DNA from 3 places in the Martinezella sp. CNPSo 3959 genome. Region 2 is predicted to be linked to each of the others. Evidence: predicted binding sites of a transcription regulator. Region 2 holds the regulator's gene; each other region holds the start of a gene.
What was found. The regulator PhoB, encoded in region 2, activates phosphate uptake and scavenging genes when phosphate is short. The targets are predictions, from matches to a motif close to TGTCATNNANCTGTCAT.
Positions count from the first base shown of each region.

Region 1 (5,357 bases), on a different contig from region 2:
ACGCTTTCGCCGATAGGCGCGAAGAAACGCTCCGCCCATGATTTCCTCGGCTTCGCCGCTGCCGCCTCATCGTCCGGATGCGCGTCGAAAGTCGTCAGCAATTCGTCGATATGCGGATTGGACCCCTCGATCGTAACGCGAGCCTTGTGTGCTTCCTGGCTTTCTTTCAGCCGGCGGATCAGCAGCACACCTGCCGTATCCACATCCGAAAGACCGGAAAGATCGATCACGACGTCGCCGCCGGAGCTGCGCTTGGACAACTGCTCGATCTGTCGCAGCACGCCATGCACATTGGCGCTGCGCCAATTGCCTTGCAGCCGATAGCGATGGCCTGCGCCTTCGGGCGCATCATCGATCTTCGGTGCATCGGACTTTTGCTCGGCTGCTTTCAAACTCATGCGTCTTTCAAATCTGGCACAACATACGCCGACTCGGTGAGCCCGCTTGGTCAATGCTTAATACACCGACTATGCGTGGAATTTCCATCTCGCGCCGACGCCAACTTATGTCACGGCTTTTTGATATCCAAATGAATTTGTTGCACCGCATCAGGATACGCCGTGAGCGCCGCCGCCGATTGCCGGCGTCCTGGCCTGCAGCCCGTAGGCGAAAATGACCATAACCAGCCCGAAGGCTGCAATGCCGGCCATGACATAATAACTGGCGAGGTCAAGCCAGGCATAGAGATAGCCGGATGCAAGGGTCATCAACCCTAAGAACATGCCATTGTAAAAATAATACGCCCCCTGGGCCGATGATTCCTGCGTTTCGTGCACTGAGGCCACTATGCGACGCTGAATGCCTGTGTGGACGCAGGCATAGGTGCAGGAATGAAAACACTGCAGGATGAAATAGCCGAAGAAGCCGAAATTGATCGGAAACAGGATCCAGCGCAGAATACACATGGTCGCGCCGAAAAAGATCAATGTCCAGGCGCTGAACCGCCGACTGAGCTTCTTCGACAGGAAGAAAACCATCACCTCAGCCGCGACGCCGATGCTCCATAGAACAGCAATTTGCGCGCCGGAAAAGCCAAGCTTATGCCAGTAGATCGATGCAAACGTATAAAGCATCGCATGGCTCGATTGCTGGATCGACACGCCGATCATAGTGATGAGCAAGTGCGGCGAGCGCAGATTTCCGGTCGGCGATTGCAGATTGATCGGCAGGTTGCGCCGGCGCGTCGGCCCGATGCGCGGGGCGAAAAACCCCATCAGCGTCGTCAGAATGAATCCGGCCACCATTACCGGCAAGACAGTGGTGCCGCCCCACATGCCAATCAGCTGGCCGCCGAGAAGGGTCGACAGGATGAATGTAATCGATCCCCAGACCCGCATGGAGCCATAGTCGAAGCCCCAGCGGCGCACGCCCGACATGGCGATCGACTCAACCACGGGCACGTAAGGCGCGTAGGTGGCGCCCTGAATGCCGTAGACCAGAAGCACCGGCCAGAAGTCGCTCGTCCAGTAGAGCGCGACAGCCGTCAGCAGCGACAGGGCACCCGACCATAGCAACACATCCGCCCGCTCCGTCATATGATCGGCGAGCACCGCGATGATGGGTGTCACGAGCACCCGAACGACCATGGGAATGGCAAGCACCAGGCCGATCTCATGGTCATTGAAATTCAGCCCCGCCAGCCAGACGGGGAAAAACGGCAGGGCAATTCCGTTGACGAACAACGGAGCGCAGTAGGACAAGGCAGTGCGCAAGCGGAAATATGGAGGCGCACCCTCGCCCTGGAAGGACTTGATCGCGGGAATCATGACAGACCTGAAGGGAACTCATTTGTCCCTATCACGCTATCGAGAATACGACTATGGCGAGAAATGGCCAAACCGTACCGTTTCGGAAAAACCGAAGCCGGAGGCGTTCAATAATTATGACAAGCTATTAGCAAGCCTGTGAACAGGCGCAGAATTATGCTGCCTGTGCCCCGAGTGCCCGCGGCATTTCCTCGACAGGCGAGCCAACCGGTTGCGTCTCGAGAATATTCTGCCAGGTAATCAGCTCGAACGTGCCGTCTTCGTGTTCGGCAATCGCCGTGCAGCTTTCCACCCAGTCGCCCGTGTTGATGTAACGGATGCCATCGAGATCCTCGATCACCGCATGGTGGATATGGCCGCAGATGACGCCATCGGCGTCGTTGCGCTTGGCCTCTTCGGCCACGACACGCTGAAATTCGCCGATGAAATTGACGGCGTGCTTTACCTGCAGCTTCGCCCAGGCCGAGAAGGACCAGTATGGCATGTTCAGCCGGCGGCGTACCGCTGCAAGGCCGATGTTGATCAGGATTGCCGTGTCATAGGCCCAATCACCAAGATAGGCGAGCAGGCGGGCATTGCGGACGACGACATCGAATTCATCGCCATGTAGCACCAGATATTTCTTGCCGTCGGCCGTTTCATGCATGGCGCGCTGCGCCACCTCGATGCCGCCGAAATGCATGCCGGGGAAGTCACGCAGGAATTCGTCGTGATTGCCGGGGATATAGACGATGCGCGTACCCTTGCGCGCCTTGCGCAGGAGCTTCTGGACCACGTCGTTGCAGTGCTGGGGCCAGTACCAGTTTCGCTTCAGTCTCCAGCCATCCACGATGTCACCGACCAGAAATATGGTATCGGCTTCGTGATGACGGAGAAAGTCGAGCAGGTAGTCCGCCTTGGCGGCCTTCGAGCCGAGGTGCACGTCAGAAATGAATAGCGTTCGGAAATGCCGGGGGTCCATGTTTTCATTCACGAACTATACGTCCGTGCCCTATCCTACGTTGGCTATTCCAAAACCAGACTCGTGTTTCAGGAAGATGACAATCCCTGTGCTTGACGGCTCAGCCGCCAGCGCAGCGTTCGATCCAAGGGACGCGCGCCGCTTAATTCTTGCAAAAAAGGCAATTCAGTTTTGTCGCGACAAAAACGCTTTGTGACCTCAATTCCATACTGTGAAGGCGAAGCGATTGATGTATGCAGAAGACTCAAAGCGCAGGCAGGAATGGAGACCGCGAGATGGATACGCACGACACTTCGAAAAAAGCCGAAAACATGGCGAGTGGCGATTTCGATGAACAGGCGCTCTATTTCCATCGCTATCCCCGCCCCGGCAAGCTTGAAATCCAGGCCACCAAGCCGCTCGGCAACCAGCGCGATCTGGCGCTTGCCTATTCGCCCGGCGTCGCCGCGCCCTGTCTTGCCATTCGCGACAATCCGGAAACGGCCGCTTATTACACGTCCCGCGCCAATCTCGTAGCGGTGATTTCCAACGGTTCGGCGGTCCTCGGCCTCGGCAATATCGGCCCGCTCGCTTCCAAGCCAGTCATGGAAGGCAAGGCCGTTCTCTTCAAGAAATTCGCCGGCATCGATGTCTTCGACATCGAAATCGCAGCGCCGACGGTCGATGAGATGGTCAACACCGTCTCGGCGCTCGAACCGACCTTCGGCGGTATCAATCTCGAAGACATCAAAGCGCCGGAATGCTTCGACGTCGAGCGCCGCCTGCGCGAGAAAATGGAAATTCCGGTCTTCCACGACGATCAGCACGGCACCGCCATCATCGTCGCTGCCGCCATCCTCAACGGACTGGAACTGGCCGGCAAGAAGATCGAAGAGGTCAAGATCGTCGCCTCCGGCGCGGGCGCAGCCGCGCTTGCCTGCCTCAACCTGCTCGTCATTCTCGGCGCCAGGCGCGAAAACATCTGGGTTCATGATATCGAAGGCTTGGTCTACAAGGACCGCAACGTCCTGATGGACGAGTGGAAGTCCGTGTACGCCCAGGACAGCGACAAGCGCGTGCTGGCCGAATCCATTCCGGGCGCCGACGTCTTCCTCGGCCTGTCCGCCGCCGGCGTGCTGAAGCCCGAACTGCTGGCGCAGATGGCCGAAAAGCCGCTGATCATGGCGCTCGCCAATCCGACGCCGGAAATCATGCCGGATCTCGCCCGTGCCGCCCGCCCCGATGCGATGATCTGCACCGGCCGCTCGGATTTCCCGAACCAAGTCAACAACGTCCTCTGCTTCCCCTATATCTTCCGCGGCGCGCTCGATTGCGGCGCGAAGACGATCAACGAAGAGATGAAGATGGCCGCCGTGCGCGCCATCGCAGCACTTGCCCGCGAGGAGCCTTCCGATGTCGCGGCGCGGGCCTATACCGGCGAAACTCCGGTCTTCGGGCCCAACTATCTGATCCCTTCGCCCTTCGACCCGCGCCTCATCCTGCGCATTGCGCCGGCCGTGGCAAAGGCAGCCGCAGACAGCGGCGTCGCCCTGCGTCCGATCACCGATTTCGACGCTTATATGGACGAGCTCAACCGCTTCGTCTTCCGCTCGGGCTTCGTCATGAAGCCGATCTTTGCGGCCGCGAAGATTGCCGAGCGCAAGCGCGTCGTCTTTTCCGAAGGCGAGGACGAACGCGTGCTGCGCGCCGCCCAGGTTCTTCTTGAAGAAGGCACGGCCGTCCCGATCCTGATCGGCCGTCCTTCCGTCATCGAGACGCGCCTGAAGCGCTACGGCCTGAAGATCCGTCCGAATACCGATTTTGCCGTCATCAATCCGGAAGACGATCCCCGCTTCCGCGAATATGTCGAGCTTTATTTCTCGCTGGTCGGCCGCGCGGGCGTTATCCCCGAAGCAGCGCGCACCATCGTTCGCACCAATACGACCGTCATCGGCGCACTTGCTCTGAAGCGCGGCGAAGCCGATGCGCTCATCTGCGGTCTCGAAGGCCGTTATGAGCGTCATTTGCGCATCGTCCGCCAGGTCATCGGCAAGCGGCCGGACGTTCGTGATTTCTCGGCATTGAGCCTGCTCATTTCGCAGCGGGGCGCGACTTTCTACACCGATACCTATGTGACCTTTAATCCGACAGCCGAGGAAATCGCGGAATCCACCTGGCTGGCTGCCGAGGAAATCAAGCGCTTCGGCATCGAGCCGCGCGCTGCCCTCGTCTCGCATTCCAACTTCGGCTCCCGGGAGTCGGAAAGCGCTACCAAGATGCGCGAAGCGCTGGCTCTCGTCCGCAAGGCAGCGCCGGATCTGGAGGTCGATGGCGAAATGCATGGCGACAGCGCCATTTCCGAGAGCCTGCGCCGCCACGTTATGCCGGACAGCGCGCTTTCCGGCGAAGCCAATCTATTGGTCTTCCCCAATCTCGATGCGGCCAATATCACGCTCGGCGTGGTCAAGACCATGACCGATGGTCTGCATGTCGGTCCCATCCTGCTCGGGACGGCGCTTCCGGCCCATATTCTCTCGCCGTCGGTCACTTCCCGTGGCGTTGTCAACATGGCGGCGCTCGCCGTCGTCGAGGCCTCACAGATCGCCTGATACTGCGCCTCGCAGCCGCCGTCAGAACGGTACCGCGTTTCA
Region 1 is NZ_JBXSOV010000001.1:495,444-500,800, forward strand. It holds gene AC13RE_RS02520 (MlaE family lipid ABC transporter permease subunit) at 1-398, opposite strand, end outside; gene AC13RE_RS02525 (MFS transporter) at 549-1,766, opposite strand; gene AC13RE_RS02530 (UDP-2,3-diacylglucosamine diphosphatase) at 1,921-2,727, opposite strand; gene AC13RE_RS02535 (NADP-dependent malic enzyme) at 3,003-5,315, shown strand.
Region 1: AC13RE_RS02530 (UDP-2,3-diacylglucosamine diphosphatase) is a predicted target of PhoB. The motif match lies at 2,793-2,809, and genes of this name have one in related genera.

Region 2 (5,357 bases):
GTTCGGGTGGACGGCTTCTCGAAGATCATCGCCAGCATCTTGCCGGCAAGCGGCTTGTCGGCCGTGCCGGCCTTCTGCGCGCTCTTTCGGACGATCGCGTCATCGATGATGTTGCGCAGATCGGCAGCCGGGACGGCAGAGAGATCGAGAAAGTGTTTCGGAGAAGCCATGTCCTTACCTGTACTCCAGAAAAAACAATAACGCCCGCGTGGGGCAGGAACGCCCCGACAGCGGGCGTTGAATTCAAGCCGATTTCTTGGTGCGGGCAGCGCGCGCACGCTCGGCAGCGCGCTCCAGGCGAGCGAAACCTTCGCGTGCTTCCTCGGCAGTGACGACCAGCGGCGGCAGCAGGCGGATGACGTTATCGCCGGCCGGAACGCCGAGCAGACGCTCGGCACGGATCGCCTGCAGCAGGTCCGCCTGCGGAATGGCCGCCTTGATGCCGAGCATCAGGCCTTCGCCGCGAACGTCCTCGATGATGTCAGGAAAACGATCCTTGAGCGAGGCGAGCCCCTGGCGGAAGACCAGCGAGACATCGCGCACATGCTGCAGGAAGCCTTCGGCAAGCACGATATCGAGAACCGCATTGCCGACTGCCATGGCAAGCGGATTGCCGCCATAGGTCGAGCCATGCGTGCCGGCCTTCATGCCGGAAGCAGCTTCTGCCGTCGCAAGGCACGCACCGAGCGGGAAACCGCCGCCGATACCCTTGGCGACCGCCATGATGTCAGGCTTGATGCCGGACCATTCATGGGCAAAGAGCTTGCCGGTACGGCCGACACCGCACTGAACTTCGTCGAGGATCAAAAGCAGGCCGTGCTCATCGCAGATCTCCCGCAGCCCCCGCAGGAATTCGTTGGTCGCCGGGCGGATGCCGCCCTCGCCCTGAACCGGCTCGATCAGGATCGCAGCCGTCGCATCCGTGATGGCGGCGCGCACGGCATCGAGATCGCCGAACTCCACCTGGTCGAAGCCCGGTGCCTTCGGGCCGAAGCCTTCGATATACTTCTCCTGGCCACCGGCGGCGATCGTTGCGATGGTGCGGCCGTGGAAGGCGCCTTCGAAGGTGATGATATGGAACTTCTCGGGATGCCCCTTGGCGAACTGATAGCGCCGCGCAGTCTTGATGGCGCACTCCAGCGCCTCCGCGCCCGAATTGGTGAAGAACACCTTGTCGGCGAAGGTCACCTCCGTCAGCCGCTTCGACAGCTTCTCCTGGCCGGGCACCTCATAGAGGTTGGACAGGTGCCAGACCTTGTCGGCCTGCGCCTTCAGCTCGGCGACAAGATGGGGATGAGCATGACCGAGCGAATTGACCGCGACGCCGGCTGCGAAATCGAGGTAGCGTTCGCCATTCTCAGTGACCAGCCAGACGCCCTCGCCTCGCTCGAACCGCAGCGGAGCGCGCAAGTAGGTGTCGTAAAGCGGCGTGGTCTCGGCCATGGCCATATCTCCTGATCACAACTTTAAGGACCGATCGCTTCCATTTGATGAAACGGGTCCGAAAAAATCAAAAATGCCGCCTTGCGGCGGCTTGGGCACTATTGATGTTTTGCACCGCGATGTCAACAAAACTGCCGTTTTAGCAGGTGCGAGAAAACGCTTGCCGGCAAAAGAGATGCATCGGGCGGCGCCTATGGCAGAAATGCCACGCCCGGACAGCAAGTTGGGGAAAACCTCGAAATCGATTCCTCAAGATTCCCGCGACTCTTGTCACGGAGTCAGCCTCACACTAGGTTAAAAACCAATTGCTAGACTGCATGCGGCGGAACTAGTCACCACAATTTTAGAGCGTTTCGCGCCTCGATACCATGCGAGGCAATGGTGAGGGATTCTGCCATCGGAAACGCGACAGCGGAGACAGGGCATGAATTGGACAGACGAACGCGTCGAGAAGCTGAAAAAGCTATGGTCCGAAGGATTGAGCGCCAGCCAGATCGCTGCGCAGCTCGGTGGCGTGAGCCGTAATGCCGTTATCGGCAAGGTACATCGCCTGAACCTCCCCGGCCGAGCGAAGGCGGGCGGCACGACAACCGCAGCGCGCACGCCGAAGCGAAGCGCAGCGGCACCTCGCGCTGCGACCTACGGATCGCGCGTTGCTACCCGCACGGTGGTTGCCCGCCAGCAGGGCGCAACCATGCTGAAGGAAGAGATCGAGATCGATTCCGTCAATGAAATCCAGTATCGCCCGGCATCGAACGTCGTCGTTCCGATCTCCCGCCGCCTCGGCCTGACGGAACTGACGGAGCGCACCTGCAAGTGGCCGGTCGGCGATCCGCTGAAGGACGATTTCCATTTCTGCGGCAACGAAAGCCCAGATTCATCGCCTTACTGCACCTACCATCAGCGCCTGGCCTACCAGCCGGTGCATGAACGCCGTCGGCCAGCGCAACCACGCGGCTGAGACGCGCCATCGATGAGATAAAAGAAACGGGCCCTTGGGGCCTGTTTTCTGTTTCCGCCGCTATGTTGAATGCCTGATCGGGGATACCCGATCAGGCCTCCATGGAGTAGCCCGCGCCGCGAACGGTGCGGATGACATCCTGCATATTGGAGAAATTGAGCGCCTTGCGCAGGCGGCCGACATGGACGTCGACCGTGCGTTCGTCGACGTAGATATCGTGACCCCATACGCCGTCCAGCAGCTGCGAACGCGAGAAGACGCGGCCCGGCGAGGACATCAGGAACTCCAGCAGGCGGAATTCCGTGGGCCCCAGCCGCACTTCGCGGCTCTTGCGGTGGACGCGATGGGTTTCGCGATCCAGCTCGATATCGCCGCAGCGCAGCACCGTGGAGAGAACCTCCGGGCGGGCACGCCGCAGCATCGCCTTGACGCGGGCCATCAGCTCCGGCGTCGAGAACGGCTTGACGACATAATCGTCCGCGCCGGTCGAAAGCCCGCGCACGCGCTCGCTTTCCTCGCCGCGCGCCGTCAGCATGATGATCGGCAGACGCTCCGTCTCCGGCCGCATACGCAGCCGGCGGCAGAGCTCGATGCCGGACACGCCGGGGAGCATCCAGTCGAGGATCAGGAGATCGGGGATGCGCTCCTGGAGACGCAGCTCGGCCTCATCGCCTCTGAGGATCGTGTCTACCTCGAAGCCTTCGGCCTCAAGATTGTAGCGCAGCAGAACGCTGAGCGCTTCCTCGTCTTCTACAACAGCAACTCTCGGAACCATGCGCCTATGGTCTCCTTTCTTCGCTTTCGGATTATTCCGTCACTGCGCCGACGGTATTGGCGGTATCGTCCTTCGGGCGCTCGCCTTCCGGCTGCGCGCCCGTCGCCATGTAATAGATCGTCTCGGCGATGTTGGTGGCATGATCGCCGATGCGCTCGATGTTCTTGGCGCAGAAAAGAAGATGCGTGCAGGTGGTGATGTTGCGCGGATCTTCCATCATGTAGGTCAGCATCTCGCGAAAGAGCGAGGTGTACATGGCGTCGATTTCCTCGTCGCGTTCGCGGATCGACACGGCCTTGTCCGGCGAGCGGGTCGCGTAGACATCCAGAACTTCCTTGAGCTGGCTCAGCGCCAGTTCGGAGAGATGCTCGATGCCGCGAGCGAGACGGCGCGGGACACCGGTGCCCTGGACGGCGATGACGCGCTTTGCGGTGTTCTTGCCGAGATCGCCGACGCGCTCCAGATCGGAGGCGATGCGGATCGAGCCCATGATTTCACGCAGGTCAGCCGCCATCGGCTGACGGCGGGCGATGGTGACGATCGCCTTGTCGCCGACTTCGCGCTCGGCATGATCGAGAACGACGTCGTCGGAGATGACCTTCTGGGCCAGGGCAGTGTCGCTGTTGACCAGCGCGCGTACGCTGTCGCTAACCATCTGCTCTGCCAGGCCGCCCATTTCAGCAATGCGGCGCGTCAGGAACTTCAGGTCTTCGTCATAGGCAGAGAGAATGTGAGTGGAGACCATTTTTCTATCCTCAAGGTGAACTGTGTGAAATGAGCCGCGCGCCTGACATCATCAACCAAAACGGCCCATGATGTAATCCTGCGTGCGGAAATCGTCGGGATTGGTGAACATCTTATCGGTGTCGTTCTCCTCGACCAGGTGGCCGAGATGGAACATTGCGGTACGCTGCGAGACGCGGGCTGCCTGCTGCATGGAGTGCGTCACGATGACGATGGTGAAATTCTCCCGCAGTTCGTGGATGAGATCCTCAACCTTGGCGGTTGCGATGGGGTCGAGCGCCGAGCATGGCTCGTCCATCAGGATGACTTCCGGACTGACCGCGACGGCGCGGGCGATGCACAGACGCTGCTGCTGACCGCCGGACAGGCTCGTGCCGGCATCATGGAGCCGATCCTTCACCTCGCCCCAGAGACCGGCCTTCTGAAGACTGCGCTCGACGATATGCTCGAGATCGGCCTTTGAGCGATGCAGGCCATGGATGCGCGGGCCGTAGGCGACGTTCTCATAGATGGACTTCGGAAACGGGTTGGGCTTCTGGAAGACCATGCCGACGCGGGCGCGCAACTCCACCACGTCGATGCTGTCGTCGTAGACATCCTGATCGTCGAGCGTGATCTTGCCGGTGACGCGGCAGGTCTCGATCGTATCGTTCATGCGATTGAGGCAGCGCAGGAAGGTGGACTTGCCGCAACCGGAAGGGCCGATCAAAGCCGTAACCGTATTCGCGCGGATCTTCAAATTGACGTCAAAGAGCGCCCGCTTGTCGCCGTAGAACACAGAAACGTCCTGGCCGATCATCTTGTAGGGGATCGTCATCATCTTCCTGGACAATGCTTTTTCGCTGGCGGCTTCCGTCATCATGTTCATTTCGTGCGCCCTCCCTTACCAGCGCCGCTCAAAGCGGCGGCGCAGCAGGATGGCGCCGATGTTCATCGCGACGAGGAAGAAGAGAAGCACGATGATGGCACCCGACGTCCTTTCGACAAAGGCCCGCTCGGCTTCGCTCGCCCACATGTAGATCTGCACCGGCAGCGCCGTCGAAGGTTCGAGCGGCGATGCCGGATAGTTGGCGACGAAAGCGACCATGCCGATCAGAAGCAGCGGCGCAGTCTCGCCAAGCGCGTGCGCAAGCCCGAGGATCGTGCCCGTCAGAATGCCCGGCATCGCAAGCGGCAACACGTGATGGAAGACCATCTGCATGCGCGATGCACCAAGACCGAGCGCCGCGCTGCGGATCGACGGCGGTACGGCCCGCAGCGCCGAGCGTGTGGCGATAATGATCATCGGCAGCGTCATCAGGCTCAGCACGAGACCGCCGACCAGCGAGGCAGAGCGTGGCAGTCCCATCATGTTGATGAAGACCGAGAGACCCAGCAGGCCGTAGACGATCGATGGGACGGCCGCGAGATTGTTGATGTTGACCTCGATCAGGT
Region 2 is NZ_JBXSOV010000004.1:28,036-33,392, reverse strand. It holds gene argF (ornithine carbamoyltransferase) at 1-170, opposite strand, end outside; gene AC13RE_RS12595 (aspartate aminotransferase family protein) at 244-1,443, opposite strand; gene AC13RE_RS12590 (GcrA family cell cycle regulator) at 1,868-2,404, shown strand; gene phoB (phosphate regulon transcriptional regulator PhoB) at 2,496-3,179, opposite strand; gene phoU (phosphate signaling complex protein PhoU) at 3,211-3,924, opposite strand; gene pstB (phosphate ABC transporter ATP-binding protein PstB) at 3,976-4,791, opposite strand; gene pstA (phosphate ABC transporter permease PstA) at 4,807-5,357, opposite strand, start outside.

Region 3 (5,357 bases), on a different contig from region 2:
ATCACGAGACCGATGCCGGTGTAGAGGCGGCGCTTGGCCACCATCTTGCTCCAGGCGTCGCCGATCTCCTTGGCGCTCTGCGGCGCGCTTTGTATGTTCGGGTGCGTATCGGCGATCGTCATGAAATCCTGCCCTTGTGAATTGCAAAGGGTGTGAATGGCAAAGGTGTGTGAATAGCAAAAGGGCGGCCGTTGCCGGCCGCCCCATTATCGGGATGCGGATCAGCCGCCGATGGCAGCCTTACGAACTTCGATAACGGCGTTGTAGAAATCCGGGGTAACCTTGACGTAGCCCTTGAAGTCGCCGCCTTCGATAGCATTGAAGCACTTGGCGTCGGTGCTCGGCAGCTTCAGGAAGAAGTCGGCCAGCTTGGTCTGCCATTCGGTGCCGAGAGCGTTGCGAACGACGAGCGGGCCGTTCGGGATCAGCGGCGAACGCCAAACTTCGACGAGCTTGTTCGGGTCGACGGTACCCTTGTCGACGGCCTTGCGGAAGGTACCGGAGGTGAAGCCATCCTTGAAATTGCCGATGCCCGAGGAATCGTCGACAGCAACGTCGACCTTGCCGTCATAGGCGGCGAGCAGGTTGTTCTCATGGCCGCCGTTGAACTGGGTCGAGGCGAAGAACTTGTCGTTCGGGGCGCCGGTGGTCTTCGGAATCTGCGTCAGCGGAACGAGGTAGCCCGACGTGGAGTCCGGATCGGCATAGCCGAGCTTCTTTCCCTTGGCGTCGGCGATCGTCTTGATGCCGGAGGACTTGAGAGCGAGGCCGATCGAATAGTAGCCGGTCGCACCGTCGGTCTGCTGTGTGGTCAGAATCGGGGTAACGGCCTTCGGGTCCTTGATGGCGACGGCTGCGTAGCCGGAAGCGCCGAGTTCTGCGAAGTCGAGCGTGCCGCCGAGCAGGCCCTGGATAACGCCGTTATAGTCGGCAGCCGGGAACAGCGAAACCTTCTCGAAACCGAATTCCTTCTTCAGGTGGTCGGAAAGGCAGGCGTAGTTGCGCAGGCGGTCGGCTTCGTTTTCACCGCCGAGAATACCGACGCGGAATTCCTTGAGATCTGCGGCGTTGGCAGCAGCGCCGGCTGCGAGCGCAACGAGCGCCGTAGCGGCAAAGAGTGCTTTCTTCAACATGGGTTCGTCTCCTGATTAACCGGTGTCCCCGGATGTCTTCGGTCTGATAGAAGAAATGCGCCCTTGACGCGGGCCTTCGATCCCGGCCGTCCCTCTCAGAGACCGGCCAGTGCCAGCGGTTGCGGGCCGGCAGATTCAGTCGCCGCGGCTTGGGCGGCCGGATCGGCGATGTTGATGGATGTCGACGTCATGGTCTCGTCGATGCCGGCGCCGTCCTTGTCGGTGCCGTAGATTTCCTTGACGGCGGCTGCCGTCAGATCGGTCGGCTTGCCGTCGAAGACGACTTTGCCACCTGCCATGCCGACGATGCGTTCGCAGTAATTGCGCGCCGTATCCAGCGTATGCAAATTGGTGATGACGGTGATACCTTCGCGCTCGTTGATATCCCGTAGCGCATCCATGACGATCTTGGCATTCAGGGGATCGAGCGAGGCGATCGGCTCGTCGGCCAGCATCATCTTCGGCTGCTGCATCAGGGCGCGAGCGATGGCGACGCGCTGCTGCTGGCCGCCGGAAAGCGTGCCGGCCATCTGCAGAGCCGTCTGCTCGATGCCGAGGCGCTCGAGTGCCGCGATGGCTTCAATGCGTTCCTCACGGGAAAAGACGGACAGCAGGCTCAGTACCGTCGAGCGCTGGTTGAGGCGGCCGAGCATGACGTTGGTAAGCACGTCGAGGCGCGGAACGAGGTTGAACTGCTGGAAGATCATGGCGCAATCGCGCTGCCAGCTGCGCAGCGCACGGCCGCTGAGCTTCGAAACCTCGGTGCCGGCGAAATGGATGGAACCGGAACTCGGATCGGCGAGGCGATTGATCATGCGCAGCAAAGTCGACTTGCCGGCACCGGATCGGCCTATGACGCCGACCATCTGTCCCTGCGGTATGTCCAAAGTCACGGAATCGACAGCGAGCTTGTTTCCAAACCGGCGCGAGACATTCCTGAGTTCGAACATAGTGCTTCCCTTTCGCGGCTGCCGGGCTGCAGAAATTTCAGCGGTACCGGTGCTAAGAATGGGCGCATGCCCCTGCCTCGAAGGGAGTTTCGACGGGGTCGGCGCCAATCACAAGGCAACCGATTAGTCCCGCTTCATGAAGCTCCGATGTCAGTTTTATGTAACTGCTGTTACAATTCCCGTCGTTTTTGCAAGATTAGCCGGCTGAGAGCTTTCCGTTATGTTTAGCCGTCAAACATGCCTGTCGGCAGGCCGTCCATGCTGAAGCTATTCTTCTCGCGCCGATATTCTTCAATGCCATCAGGACCCTTGGCTTTGGCCCACTGGTCGAGGCTCGGCCTCTCGCCTTCATAGGAAAAGAGCGGTACGCCGAAGCCGCAGGAGGTCTGCACGAGATCGAAGTCCAGCCATACGATCTGCCGTGCGCCGAGGGGCTCTTCGCCCGCATAGTGATCGTGCAGCAATTCCCGATATTCGGGTGTCGAGCGATGGATGATCCGCCCGCGGCCATAGAGGCGCAGGATCATCGGCGGCCCTTCGACGGCGCAAAACATGATCGTCAGCCGGCCATCGGCCTTCATATGGGCCGATGTCTCATTGCCGCTGCCGGTGCGGTCGAGATAGATGGCGGTATTTGGGGAGATGATGCGCAGGCACAGCGTTTCGCGCGGCGAAACATTGACCCGGGACGCCGATGTCGCAGATGCCGTGAAGAAGATGTGCTGCCGCGCGATGAAATCGCGCAGCCGGTCGTCGATGCTGGAAAATTGCTTTGCCATGGAAACTCCTCTCGATCCCGTCCTTGCAAGGATCATCTGAAAGCTGGATCGCTTGTCACCGCCTCGCAAGCCCGATGAGGGTAGAAAGCGTCCTCAGGCGGCGTAACGACCCAAAAACTCTTCCGCAGACAGGGTGCGGAAATCGGCAAGCGCCGTGCGCAGGCGGTCGTGATTCCAATCCCACCAGGCAAGTCTATCCATGCGCGCACCGACTTCGGCGGTGAAGCGTTCGCGGATCAGCTTGGCCGGCACGCCGCCGACGATCGTGTAGGGCGCGACATCTTTGGAGACGACCGCGCCCGCCCCAATGACGGCACCATTGCCGACCGTTACACCCGGCAGGATGGTGGCACCATGGCCGATCCAGACGTCGTGACCGATGATGACCCGGTTGTCGCGCCGCCAGGTGAAGAAATCCGTCTCCATATCGGCATCCGGCCAGTAGTCGGCGGCCCGGTAGGTGAAATGGTGCAGCGTGGCGCGCCATGTCGGATGGTTGGTGGCGTTGATACGCACGGCGGCGGCGATGTTGACGAACTTGCCGATCGTCGCGCACCAGACCGCACCATCCTGCATGATGTAGGAATAGTCGCCAATCTCGACTTCGTCGATGCGGCAGCGGTCGGAGACTTCGGTATAGCGGCCGAGCGTCGAATTGCTGACGCTCGCCGAAGGGCTGATGAAAGGCGTTTCGCCCAATTTGCGGCTCATGCGGCGGCCTTCCGCGGCGAGAACTGCGAGACATCGAGAATGCGGCTGCCGACGGCCTCGCGCACCTCCTCGTCATGGAAAATGCCGAGAAGCGCGACGCCGGCTTTCTTCTTCTGCTCGATCATGTCGACGACAACGGCCCGGTTGCGGGCATCGAGCGACGCCGTTGGCTCGTCGAGCAGCAGGATGGCGTGGTCGGTGATGAAGCCGCGCGCAATGTTGACGCGCTGCTGCTCGCCGCCGGAGAAGGTGGCAGGCGGCAGCTGCCAGAGTTCCTTCGGCAAGTTCAGTTGTGCGAGCAGTTCCGCGGCCCTGTCGCGGGCCTCGCTCACGGTCACGCCACGGCTGAGCAACGGCTCGGCAACCACATCGATGGCGGCAACGCGCGGCACGGTGCGCAGGAACTGGCTGACATAGCCCATGGTCTGGCGACGGACATCGAGCACGGTGCGCGGATCGGCCGTGGCGAGATCGACGATCCTGTCCCGGTGAGTAACAAGGATTTGGCCGCTGTCGACGGCATAATTGCCATAGATCATCTTCAGCAGCGAACTCTTGCCAATGCCGGACGGACCGCCGAGCACGACGCATTCGCGCGCGGCGACGGAGAAGGAGACATCGGCGACGACAGGCAGGCGGATGCCGTCGCGCAGATGCATGGTGAAGCTCTTGAAGACTTCGGAAACGACGAGTGGGGTTGCCATGTTTGTTCCTCAGACCTGCAGGATCGAAGAGACCAGCAGTTGCGTATAGGGTTCGCGCGGATCGTCGAGCACCCGGTCGGTCAAACCGTGTTCGATTACCTGTCCGTCCTTCATCACCATCATCCGATGCGACAGGAGACGGGCAACCGCGAGATCGTGCGTGACGATGATGGCCGAAAGGCCGAGATCGTTGACGAGGCCACGCACGAGGTCAAGCAGACGGGCCTGCACGGAGACGTCGAGGCCGCCGGTCGGTTCGTCCATGAAGACGAGGCGAGGGCCGGTCACCAGATTGCGGGCGATCTGCAGGCGCTGGCGCATGCCGCCCGAGAAGGCGCGCGGCTGGTCGTCGATGCGGTCGGCATCGATCTCCACCCGCTCCAGCCAGTCAATGGCGGTGTTGCGGATATTGCCGTAGTGGCGGTTGCCGATCGCCATCAGCCGCTCGCCGACATTGGCGCCGGCGGAAACCGTCATGCGCAGGCCATCGGCCGGGTTCTGATGCACGAAGCCCCAGTCGGTGCGCATCAGGAAGCGCCGCTCGGCCTCGTTCATGCGGAACAGATCGCGATAGGTCTCGTCGCGCATGTGGTATTCGACGCTGCCCGTCGTCGGCAGCAGCCGCGTCGAGATGCAATTGAGCAGCGTCGTCTTGCCGGAACCGGATTCGCCGACAATGGCCAGTACTTCGCCAGGCCAGAGCTCGAAGGACACATCGCGGCATCCGATGCGGCTGCCGTAGAATTTCGAGACGTCCTTGACCTTCAGAAGGGGTGAGTCACTCATTCGGCAGCCTCCTGGTTGGGTGCCAGCATCGAGCCGATATGGCCGTGGGCGCGACGGTCTTCGCAGAAATCGGTATCGGAGCAGACGAACATGCGTCCGCCCTTGTCGTCGAGGATCACCTCGTCAAGATAGACCTGCTCGGCTCCGCAAAGCGCGCAGGGCTTGTCGAAGCGCTGCACTTCGAAGGGATGGTCCTCGAAATCCAGGCTGACGACTTCGGTGTAGGGCGGCACGGCATAGATACGCTTCTCACGGCCGGCGCCGAACAGCTGCAGCGCGTCGGACAAGTGCATT
Region 3 is NZ_JBXSOV010000018.1:40,463-45,819, forward strand. It holds gene phnE (phosphonate ABC transporter, permease protein PhnE) at 1-122, opposite strand, end outside; gene phnD (phosphonate ABC transporter substrate-binding protein) at 222-1,133, opposite strand; gene phnC (phosphonate ABC transporter ATP-binding protein) at 1,229-2,083, opposite strand; gene AC13RE_RS26165 (pyridoxamine 5'-phosphate oxidase family protein) at 2,308-2,862, opposite strand; gene AC13RE_RS26170 (DapH/DapD/GlmU-related protein) at 2,956-3,573, opposite strand; gene phnL (phosphonate C-P lyase system protein PhnL) at 3,570-4,277, opposite strand; gene phnK (phosphonate C-P lyase system protein PhnK) at 4,287-5,063, opposite strand; gene AC13RE_RS26185 (alpha-D-ribose 1-methylphosphonate 5-phosphate C-P-lyase PhnJ) at 5,060-5,357, opposite strand, start outside.
Region 3: phnC (phosphonate ABC transporter ATP-binding protein) is a predicted target of PhoB. The motif match lies at 2,220-2,236, and genes of this name have one in related genera.